One region of the Streptomyces sp. NPDC050147 genome, then DNA from elsewhere that is predicted to be linked to it. Evidence: riboswitches for the same ligand, from Rfam matches in the RefSeq annotation. Region 1 holds a riboswitch; each other region holds the start of a gene.

Region 1 (3,628 bases):
CTTCGAGCCGTAGATCTCCACGGTCCCGAAGGACAGCAGCGTGGACCCGGTCTTCGCCAGTGCACGCGGTTTCACGTCGATCGCGTTCGTGCGCTCAGGGCCGTAGGAGAAGGTGATGCGGGAGCCGTTCACCCGCGCGTACTTCGACTGGAACGCGCGGTCGCTGCGCACCGGCAGCCACAGCGCGCCGTCCGCGCCGCGCACCATCGCCTCGATGTGGATATTGCCCAGCGGCGGGTAGGTGGTGCGCCAGGTGTGGCCGTTCCAGCTCATGAGGTAGGTGCGCGTCCCGCCGTCGGTGTACTGGCTGCCGCCGATCGTGACCCGGCCGGACGGTTCGAGCAGCATCGTGTGTACGTTGCTGTTCGGCGGCAGCGACACCTTCGCGTCCCGCCATGCCGTGCCGTCCCAGCGCAGGACGGTGGTCCCGCTGGTGGTGTCCGCCCAGGCCCAGGCGTCGGTGGCCGAACGCGCGGTGATGCCCATCACGTACAGAACACCGTCCGGGGTGGGCTGTGTGGTCCAGTCGGAACCGTCGTAGTGCAACACCTTCGGCCCGGTGTCGTCCTCACCGACCACCCACGCGGCGCCCGGTACCGCGGCGAAGTCCTGATAGGTCCACAGGGTCTGCGGCAGCGGGACGGTGATCCACCCTCCCGCCGACCGGCGCAGGATCTCTCCCGTCCCGGCGCGGTTGTGGAAGATCCACGCCTCCTTGCCGACGAACCGCACCTTGCCGAGCCAGCCCGACTCATCGGCGCCGGGGAAGGTGGTGTCCCGGCTCCACGCCGCGCCGTCCCACCGGTAGAGCATCGGCCGCACCCAGTCGGCGGTGTGCTCGTACCCGGTCGCCCAGGCGTCGCCCGCCCCGCGGGCGGCGAGATCGGACACGGTCACCGGAGGGGCAGCCGCGGGCACCGGCAGCGCCGACCACCTTGGCGTCACGCTCGGCGTACCGGCATCGGCAGGCGGCACGGCCGCGGCCGGCGACCCGGCCGTGACGGGCGACACGGCTGCTGCACACGCGACGACAAGACCGATGATGACCGCACGGAGACCGTTCATGAGACCTCCCAGAACGCGAAGGTCGCTCACCTTATTGGCATGCACCCGTCTGTGAATAGACGGGTGCATGCCAATCTACGGCCCGCGCCTGAGCCCCGGACAGGCTCGCGCCTGAGCCCCGGACGCAGTGCGTGCCGGGGCTCGGGGCGGTCGAGAGGGGGCTCCTAGTAGGGGCCGTTCACGTTGTCGATCGAGCCGTACCGGTCGGCCGCGTAGTTGCAGGCGGCGGTGATGTTGGCGACCGGGTCGTAGCTGTCCAGCGAGGTGCCGGGCACGTGGTAGGCGTCGAAGGTGGGGGCGATGACCTGCAGGAGCCCCTTGGACGGGGTCCCTGCGGCGGCGTTGACGTCCCAGTTGTTGATGGCCAGCGGGTTGCCGGAGGACTCGCGCATCACGTTGCGGTGGATGCCCTCGTAGGTGCCGGGGATGCCGTGCTGGGCCATGACGTCGAGCGACTCCTTGATCCAGCCGTCGAGGTTGTTGGTGTACGTCTTCTTCGCCGGTGCGGCGGCGGGCTCGGCGGCGGTGTTCGTGCGCTTGGAGCGGTCCGCGCGCTCGTCGGACGCCTTGGAGGCGGTCGCATCCTCCGCGGGCTTGGCCGGGGCCTTCTGCCCGATGGTGAGCTTGAGACCGGGGTGGATCAGTCTCGGGTTGTCACCCAGCACGCTGCGGTTGTCCTCGTACAGCTTCTTCCAGCCGCCGCTGACGGAGTGCTCTCGGGCGATCTTGGAGAGCGAGTCGCCCTCGGCGATGACGTAGGTCTTGGGGGCGGCGGGCTTGGCGGCCGCCGCGGGCTGCGCGGCGCCGGCCGAGGTCGCGCCGATCACCGGGAGGACGAGCACGGCGCCGCCCGTGCCCGCCGCGGCGATGCCCCGGCGGAACGAGCTGGACTTGGGACGGCGGTGCTTTCCCTTTGCAGGCATGACGAATTTCCTCTCCGTCGCCTACGAGGTGAGCTGTCGGGTTCGGACGGGAGATGTCCGGTCACACTGCGAATGTGACTTCACCCCGAGCCGTTCCGGAGTCCGGAACGGCGGCTTACCTGGTTCCCCCGCTCCTGCCGTGCGTAAGTGAGTGAGTACGGGAAGGGTTTCCGGACAGCGGCAGGATTCGGCGTTCCATCCGGATTGACGGTGAGGTTAGGCGAGAAAGCCCGGACAGAACAAGGGCGGAATTCGATGGGGGGAATGCGCGGGGGCGATTCTAGTGATCGAAATCCCTTGGCCCCATTGATCAAATAGCCTCAACTTTCTTTGCGTGAAACGAAAATGCGCCGAGCGGCTCTTGAGCGGTCGCGCAGTCGGGTGTGACTCATTCCACTGAAGCGCAATCCCAACTGGGTGCAGAAGTGGCCTTAATCCTCAATTCGGACATAACGCGAGGGCGTTCTTTGTGCGTCAAAAGGGGCATATGGCCTATGTTGTCTAAGTGGTTTGCTGGTCATGGTGGCCTTGTGTGTGACGGTGGGAGGCGGTTCTCGTGTGGGGACTTGGGCGGCAATTCCCACAACGGCCCTGAATCCGTGGCCCAGTTGGCGAACCCTGGATGCGGCTCCTTGTGAGGGAGCCGCATCCTGAGGCCCGATTCGATCCGTTGAGCTTGCTGTAATTGCCCTTGAAGCCTTCGTCATTCGCGGCGGTACGAATGGTCGTCCAGGCCTGCCCCTTCCACTTGGCCTGGAGCAGGACGTACTTCCCGTCGATCTTGTGGTCGTAGAACTTTCCCCAGAAGCTGCCGTTGCGGCGCCCTCTGGAGCGCGCCGCATTGATGGAACCTACGGCGGGCCGGGCTTAGCGGGCGTCAGCCAGGGGGGCCTCTGGTTGCAACCAGGGAGGTAGCGAGGCGGCGCATACCGCCGGAGTTCACTTCACGACGTACGCGCGGACGACCAGGGCAGGCTGTCGTACGTGACGACGGCTCAGTTGTGCCGGGCGCGGGCGGCGAAATGGCCGGCCGACTGCCGTCAGGTGCAGCTGTGCGGCGCTGCCGTCTTTGGGCGTCGACGAGCGCGGCCGACGTGTTCGCCCGTTGGTGCGGCGGGCTGGCAGACCGTTCCATCTGCGGTGCAGTCGATTGAGGTCGGAGGCCGGGTCCGGGGTGAGCAGCGTCTGCGCGCGGCGGCCGAACCGGCCGGGCAGGCCGAGGTGGAGCAGTTCGACGGCGCCGCCGAACTCGCCTCTGTCACACGCCTGTTGGCAGAGACCGGGGTTACCCATTGAGTACCCATACTCATGCCAACGGCCCCATATCTTTCCTACCGTCTGCCGATGAAGAGAAGGGCTCGTCACACGCCACGAAAGTCGTGCTCGGGCCGCATGCGATGCGTCAACGGGGAGTTGCATATGTACATGAAACTGTCGGCCAGACCACTCGTCCGTCTTGCTCTGGTTGCCGGCGTGGTAGGCGCCAGCCTTGCGGCAACGGGAAACGGGTTCGCGGCGACTCCGGCGGAGGCGCCGAGGGCGGCAACGGTGAGTACGTCAGGCGCCACCACGCAGGCGGTGGTCAACCTCGGTCTCGATCGCAGGCAGGCCAGGGCCGTTCAGGAGTGGTTGGCTGCGTT
Region 2 (3,628 bases), on a different contig from region 1:
GGTGTTTCCGCCGTGATGCCGTGATGCCGTGATCCGGCGGTAACCCGCTCGGCCCACACCGGTCGCCCCGCGCCGCCCCTGCGGGAACCCTGAGTGAGTGGGGCAGCGAGGAGGAATCGGCGGGGGCGGCAGGCGTCCCGATGTCCGGCACGAGTGGGCGCTCGTGCGGACCCTCCCCCTGCTGCTCGTCGTCGCCGGGATCGTCTACGACATGTCGACCCCGCCCAGGTTCACCGCCGCGCCCCTGTTCACCGCGGCCCCGCTCATCGCCGCGCCCTTCTACTCGCTGCTCGGCACCACCCTCATCGGCGCCGCCTCCTGCACCGCCGTGCTCGCCCTGCACTTCAAGACCAGCACCACCACCGACGTCGATGCCATCACCGAACTCATCACGGTGGGGACCGTCGCCGTCCTCGCCTGCGTCATCAACCGCGTCGTACGCCGCAGCGACAAACAGCTCGCCTCCGCCCGCTCCATCGCCGAGGCCGCCCAGCGCGCCGTACTGCCGCAGCCGGCCCCCCGGATCGGCGGGCTCGACATCGCGGCGCGGTACGAGGCCGCGGAGGCCGACGCGTTCATCGGTGGCGATCTGTACGCCGTGCAGGACACCCCGCACGGCGTCCGCGTCATCGTCGGCGACGTACGCGGCAAGGGCATGGGCGCGGTGGCGGCCGTCGCCGTGGTGATCGGGGCGTTCCGGGAGGCCGCCGAGCAGGAGTCCACGCTGGAGGCCGTCGCGCAGCGCCTGGAGCGTGCCCTCGAGCGCGAGGGCACGCGGCGTGACGGGCTCGACGCCTTCGAGGGGTTCACCACCGCTGTCCTCGCGGAGATCTCGCACGGCGACGGCCTCGTACGCCTCATCAACCGCGGGCATCCGGGTCCGCTGCTCCTGCGCGGCGACGGACGGCTGTGCCTTCTGTCGGCCGCGGAGCCGGCGATGCCGCTGGGGATGGGCGACCTGGGCGCCTGGCCGGACCGTGCGGACGAGACGGAGTTCCCGCCGGGAGCGATGCTGCTGCTCTACACCGACGGGCTCTCCGAGGCGCGGGACGTCCGGGGGGAGTTCTACGACCCGGCGGCGCGGCTCGGCGGCCGGATCTTCCCGGGGCCGGGCGGCCCGGACGCGCTCTTGAGGACGCTCGTCGAGGAAGTGCGGCGGCACACCGGGGGCAGGGGCACCGACGACATGGCGTTGCTCGTGGTGCGGCGGCCCATGTCACCGGCCGTGACGGAAGGGCACCCCTCCGCATAACAACTGACGTACTGTCAAGGAGATGTGAAGCTCCGGTGTGTGAAGAAGTGGGGTCAACTCGCCCCGTTCCGGCCCCCGGTGTCCCGATAAGTGCGGGCCAAAGGCGTTAACGATCAGTCGGAACAGCTTGGAATACGGGCCCGCTGTCTATTAACGTTCGATAACGCAGCGCGGTCGTCCCAGCCGTCACTCGAGTCGGCTCCGCGCGCACGCGCCTAATCCCGAAAGGGAGCCGGGGAACCACTAATTGGGGTGAATCGGGCGTCTGTGCATCCGTGCCAGATGTTCGTAGGAGACCTTCCTGCTCCGAACCCGTCAGCTAACCCGGTAGGCGAGAAGGAAGGAAAGGAGTGCGCCCCAGTGGCGTCCAACCGCCCTGCCCCCCAAGGCGTGTACGTACCGAATGACGACGATTTCGGTGGGTACGACGACAAATCCTGGGAGGAATGGAATCCCACCGAGGAGTCCATCCGTCCCGTCCGCGGCAGGCACCGCGTCCACAAGCGGGGTGGCGGCGGGCTCGCCCGCAGCTCCACGGTTCTCGGCGTAGGCGTCATCGCCGCCGTCGGCGCGGGCGGCATCGCCACCGCGCAGGACGGCAAGCCCCCGGTCTCCATCGAGATGCCGGACCTCTCGGCCGTCACGGACTCGCTGCCGGAGGCCAAGTCGCTTCCGGGCGTGGGGTCCTTGATATCCGACGACTCGTCCGACTCGGGTTCCGCGGACAACGGCGTGACGACCGCCGCCGCGCCCCTCACCGCCGCGGGCCTCAGCACCGCCGACGCCGAGCAGGGCAGCACGGACGCGGGTGAGGCGCTGCGGGCCCGCATCATGGAGCAGGCGGAGAACCAGCAGGACCAGGCGGACGACGCGGTCCAGAAGGCCGCCGAGGAAGCCGCCGTCAAGCAGGCCGCCGAACAGGCCGCCGCCGAGCAGTCCGCGGCAGAGAAGAAGATCGCCGCCGACAAGGCCGCCGCGAAGAAGAAGGCCGAGGCCGCGGCCAAGAAGAAGGCCGAGGCGGAGCGCCTGGCCAAGCTCGCCAAGAGCTACACCCTCCCCGTCGCCTCGTACACGCTCACCGGCACCTTCGGGCAGCCCGGCTCCATGTGGTCCTCCGGCTACCACACCGGCCTGGACTTCGCGGCTCCGACGGGCACGCCCATCAAGGCCGTCCACTCCGGCACCATCAAGGAGGCCGGCTGGGCGGGGGCGTACGGCTACCGCACGGTCCTCGAACTCGACGACGGCACCGAGGTCTGGTTCTGCCACCAGTCCTCGATGAACGTCAGCGCCGGCCAGAAGGTCACCACCGGCGAGACCATCGGCCGCGTCGGGGCCACCGGCAACGTCACCGGCGCCCACCTCCACATGGAGGTCCACCCGGGCGGCGACTCCACCGGGGTCGACCCGGCGGCGTGGCTGCGCGGCAAGGGCCAGTCGATCTGAGGTAACCCCAGAACCCCGGTGGTCCTGGCGACAACCCCCCGACGCCAGGGCTGCCGGTTCGGCGTGCTCGCTTCCCGGGCGGGACCCCGGCATCCCGGTCGCCCCCGGCCCCCGGCCTCGGGCACCCCGGCGTCCCAGGAGATGGAATCGGCATCCCGTTCTGCGGAATGCCGCGGTCCATATGACCGTTGATCCCCTTATGACTTCTCTCCGCAAGCTTGGCTCTTCCGACCTCGAGGTCTTCCCGCTCGCCCTGGGCGGCAACGTCTTCGGCTGGACCGCCGACGAGGCGCAGTCCTTCGCCGTGCTCGACGCCTACACCGCCGCGGGCGGCAACTTCATCGACACCGCGGATGTCTACTCGGCCTGGGCGCCCGGCAACAAGGGCGGTGAGTCCGAGACCGTCATCGGCAACTGGCTCGCCTCGCGCGGCAGGCGTTCCGACGTCGTGCTCGCCACCAAGGTCGGCGGCCACCCCGACCACAAGGGTCTGTCCGCCGACACCATCAAGGCCGGCGCCGAGGAGTCGCTGCGCCGTCTGCGCACCGACTACATCGACCTCTACTACACGCACTACGACGACCCGACCGTCCCGGTCGAGGAGATCATCGGCGCGCTCGACGACCTGGTGACGTCCGGCAAGGTGCGTGCCGTCGCCGCCTCCAACGTGACCTCCGATCGGCTCCAGGAGTTCCTCGACTTCTCCGACCGCGAGGGCCTCGCGCGCTACTCGGTACTGCAGCCGCACTACAACCTCGTCTCGCGCGACACGTACGAGGGGACGCTGGAGCAGGTCGCCTCGCGTTCCGGCCTGGCCGCCGTCCCGTACTACGCGCTCGCCTCCGGCTTCCTGACCGGCAAGTACCGCCCCGGTGCGCGGGTCGACAGCGCGCGGGCCGAGGGCGCGGGCAAGCACCTGGCCACCGACCG
Region 3 (3,628 bases), on a different contig from region 1:
GTGGCCCGCATCCCCCCGGGAATGCGGGCCACGCGCGCGTGGACGGGACCTCGGTGACCGCTCAGGCGGGCCGCACCACGCTGTGGATGGGCATGTAGTAGATCGACTCGACGCGGACGTTCGTGCCCGGCTTCGGGGCGTGGATCATCTTGCCGTCGCCGATGTATATCCCCACGTGGCTGATGTCGTCGTAGAAGAAGACCAGGTCGCCCGGCTTGGCGTCGGCCGTCTTCACGGTCGTGCCGACCTTCACCTGGTCCCACGTCGTACGCGGCAGGGAGATCCCCGCGGCCTTCCAGGCGTCCTGGGTGAGCCCGGAGCAGTCGTAGGAGTCGGGGCCGGCGGCGCCCCACACGTACGGCTTGCCGATTTGACCCTCGGCGAAGTTGATCACCTTCGCGGCCTTCGTCGCGTAACCACTGTCCGTGCCGCCAGAGCCAGAGCCAGAGCCAGAGCCTGCGCCCGTGTCGGTGCCGGAGCCCGAACCCGAGCCCGAGTCCGGGGTCGTCTCCTTCTCCTTCTCGCGTTCCTTGGCCGCGGCCTCCTCGGCCGCCTTGCGCTTGGCCTCCGCCTCGGCTTCCTGCTTGCGCGCCAGCTCGGCGGCCTTGCGCTTGGCCTCTTCTTCCTTCTTCTTCTCGATCGCCGCCAGCCGTGCCTTCTCCTCGGCCGTCAGCTCCGAGAGCAGCGTGCGCGCCTGACCCAGCTTCTTCTGGACGGTCTGCTTGCTCGTCCTGAGATCGTCCCGTGAGTCGCTCAGCGTCTCCAGGCTCTTGGCGGCCTTCGTGCGCTGCTTCGTCGCCGAGGCCTGTTGCGTCTGGTAGTCGTCGACCGCCTTCTTCTGGCGCGCGGTCAGCCGTTCCGACAGGTGGTTCTGGGCGAAGTACCCCTCCGGGTCGTCGGCGAGCAGCATCGTGGCGGTCTCCGAGACGCCGCCGGTGCGGTACTGGGCCGCGGCGAACGTGCCCAGCTGTTGGTGGGCCTCGTTCAGCTTGTCCGTGCGCTTGGCCACATCGTCGAGAAGGGTGTCGACCTTCTTGCGCTGCTTGTCGGTGCGCTCCTTGACCGAGTTGTACTTCTGGGTGGCTACGCCCGCCTGGTGATAGAGGTCGTCGACCTTCTTCTGCACCTCTTCGAGGCTGGGCTTCTCGGGTGCGGACGGTGCCGCTTGCGCGCTCTGTGACAGGAGAGCCACGGAGGTGAGGGCTGCCGTCGTGATGCCGAGGGCGGGAGCGGCGCGTAGGCCGGCCATGCGGGTCCGCGGCTTGCGGTGCGACGCCAAGGGAGGCGACTCCTTCCGTAGACCGCCTACCGGGTTAGCTGTCGGGTTCGGGCGGGTGGTTCCGGAAGGTTGCCCTACGGTCCCGTACCGCGTACGGGACCGATTCACCCCAAGTTCATCGTGGGTCCCCGGCTCCGAGGAGATCGAACTCGGCGGAGGCCACCCGTTCCCGGCGGGGTTCGCCGGTGGGAGTACGAGCGGCCCGCGGAGCACGCTAGCCAACTCGTGTGGCTCGTGTGAAGGTTGATGTTCGATATGCCCGATACATTTTCGTTACTTTACGAAGCTCTTGACGCGGGCACGCCGTGTTATGACGGAGAGTGGCAGGGCGTGGGCGTGGCGTAGGCGGGTGTGACGTGGCCGGAACCCGGAGCGGGTTGTCAGTGGGGCCGCCTAGACTCGGGAGGCGATGAGCAGCCTCTTTGATGACAGCTTCCTGGCGGACCTCCAGCCCTCGCGGGCTTCGGAGGAGGAGTCCCCGCCGCCGCCCGAGGACAGTGCTCCGGAATCCGTTCCGGATGATCTGTTCGACGGGAAGTTCGACGCGCCCGTGCCCCGGGAGGCGCACTACCGCGGCGGCGCCCCGCGCCCCGTGATCGACCCGGCGGCCCTGCTCGACGGGCTGAACGAGAACCAGCGCGCGGCTGTCGTGCACGCGCACTCCCCGCTGCTCATCGTCGCGGGGGCGGGCTCCGGCAAGACCCGCGTCCTGACGCACCGCATCGCGTATCTCCTGGCAGAGCGGCACGTGCACCCGGGGCAGATCCTGGCGATCACGTTCACCAACAAGGCCGCGGGCGAGATGAAGGAGCGCGTCGAGCAGCTCGTCGGGCCGCGGGCCAACGCGATGTGGGTGTCGACGTTCCACAGCGCGTGCGTCCGCATCCTGCGCCGCGAGTCGAAGAAGCTGGGCTTCACCTCCTCCTTCTCGATCTACGACGCCGCCGACTCCAAGCGGCTCATGGCGCTGGTCTGCCGCGACCTGGACATCGACCCGAAGAAGTTCCCGCCGAAGTCCTTCAGCGCCAAGATCTCGAACCTGAAGAACGAGCTGATCGACGAGGAGACCTTCGCAGGCCAGGCCGCCGACGGCTTCGAGAAGACGCTCGCGCAGGCGTACGCGATGTACCAGTCGCGGCTGCGCGAGGCGAACGCCCTCGACTTCGACGACCTGATCATGACGACGGTCCACATGTTCCGCGCGTTCCCGGACGTCGCCGAGCACTACCGCCGCCGCTTCCGCCACGTGATGGTCGACGAGTACCAGGACACCAACCACGCGCAGTACGCCCTGGTCCGCGAGCTGGTGGGGCCCTCCGGAGGCGAGGGTGACGACCCCGCCGAGCTGTGTGTCGTGGGCGACGCGGACCAGTCGATCTACGCCTTCCGCGGCGCCACGATCCGCAACATCCTCCAGTTCGAGGAGGACTATCCGAACGCGACCACGATCCTCCTCGAGCAGAACTACCGCTCCACGCAGACGATCCTGACCGCGGCCAACGCCGTCATCGAGCGCAACGAAAGCCGCCGCCCCAAGAACCTGTGGACCAACGCGGGCGCGGGCGCGGGCATCATCGGCTATGTCGCCGACACCGAGCACGACGAGGCGCAGTTCGTCGCCGACGAGATCGACCGGCTCACCGACGCGGGTGACGCGAAGGCGGGCGACGTCGCGATCTTCTACCGGACGAACGCGCAGTCCCGTGTCTTCGAAGAGATCTTCATCCGCGTCGGCCTGCCCTACAAGGTCGTCGGCGGCGTCCGCTTCTACGAGCGCAAGGAGGTCCGGGACGTCCTCGCGTATCTGCGAGTGCTCGCCAATCCGGAGGACTCCGTCCCGCTGCGGCGCATCCTGAACGTACCCAAGAGGGGCATCGGCGACCGCGCGGAGGCGATGATCGACGCGCTCTCGCAGCGCGAGAAGATCTCCTTCCCGCAGGCACTGAAGCGCGTCGACGAGGCGTACGGAATGGCGGCCCGTTCGGCGAACGCCGTCAAGCGTTTCAACGTTCTGATGGAGGAGCTGCGGACCATCGTCGAGTCGGGCGCCGGGCCCGCCGTCGTCCTGGAGGCCGTGCTCGAACGGACCGGGTACCTCGCCGAGCTGCAGGCCTCGACCGACCCGCAGGACGAGACCCGCATCGAGAACCTCCAGGAACTCGCCGCCGTGGCCCTGGAGTTCGAGCAGGACAGTGGGGAGGCGACCTCCGAAGGCCAAGCGGAAGGCGAAGGCGAGAACGACGGCGAGGATGTGGCCGAAGGCGCCGGCACAGGAGTGTCGGGCACACTCTCGGAGTTCCTCGAGCGGGTCGCGCTCGTCGCCGACTCCGACCAGATCCCGGACGAGGA

What was found. Region 1 has a riboswitch for cyclic di-AMP ahead of AB0I94_RS22120 (LysM peptidoglycan-binding domain-containing protein). Riboswitches for the same ligand answer to the same signal wherever they lie in the genome.
Region 2: it holds a riboswitch for cyclic di-AMP, as region 1 does, so the genes downstream of both, AB0I94_RS18225 (M23 family metallopeptidase) here and AB0I94_RS22120 (LysM peptidoglycan-binding domain-containing protein) in region 1, are expected to answer to the same signal.
Region 3: it holds a riboswitch for cyclic di-AMP, as region 1 does, so the genes downstream of both, AB0I94_RS35275 (NlpC/P60 family protein) here and AB0I94_RS22120 (LysM peptidoglycan-binding domain-containing protein) in region 1, are expected to answer to the same signal.

What each region holds. Positions count from the first base shown of each region.
Region 1 covers NZ_JBFALJ010000014.1:70,945-74,572, reverse strand. The annotation lists gene AB0I94_RS22125 (hypothetical protein) at 1-1,065, opposite strand, end outside; gene AB0I94_RS22120 (LysM peptidoglycan-binding domain-containing protein) at 1,230-1,988, opposite strand; cyclic di-AMP (ydaO/yuaA leader) riboswitch at 1,992-2,148, opposite strand; gene AB0I94_RS22115 (hypothetical protein) at 2,928-3,281, opposite strand; gene AB0I94_RS22110 (peptidoglycan-binding protein) at 3,537-3,628, shown strand, end outside.
Region 2 covers NZ_JBFALJ010000010.1:231,742-235,369, forward strand. The annotation lists gene AB0I94_RS18220 (PP2C family protein-serine/threonine phosphatase) at 116-1,252, shown strand; cyclic di-AMP (ydaO/yuaA leader) riboswitch at 1,455-1,601, shown strand; gene AB0I94_RS18225 (M23 family metallopeptidase) at 1,613-2,698, shown strand; gene AB0I94_RS18230 (aldo/keto reductase) at 2,898-3,628, shown strand, end outside.
Region 3 covers NZ_JBFALJ010000031.1:16,169-19,796, forward strand. The annotation lists gene AB0I94_RS35275 (NlpC/P60 family protein) at 62-1,279, opposite strand; cyclic di-AMP (ydaO/yuaA leader) riboswitch at 1,287-1,444, opposite strand; gene pcrA (DNA helicase PcrA) at 1,689-3,628, shown strand, end outside.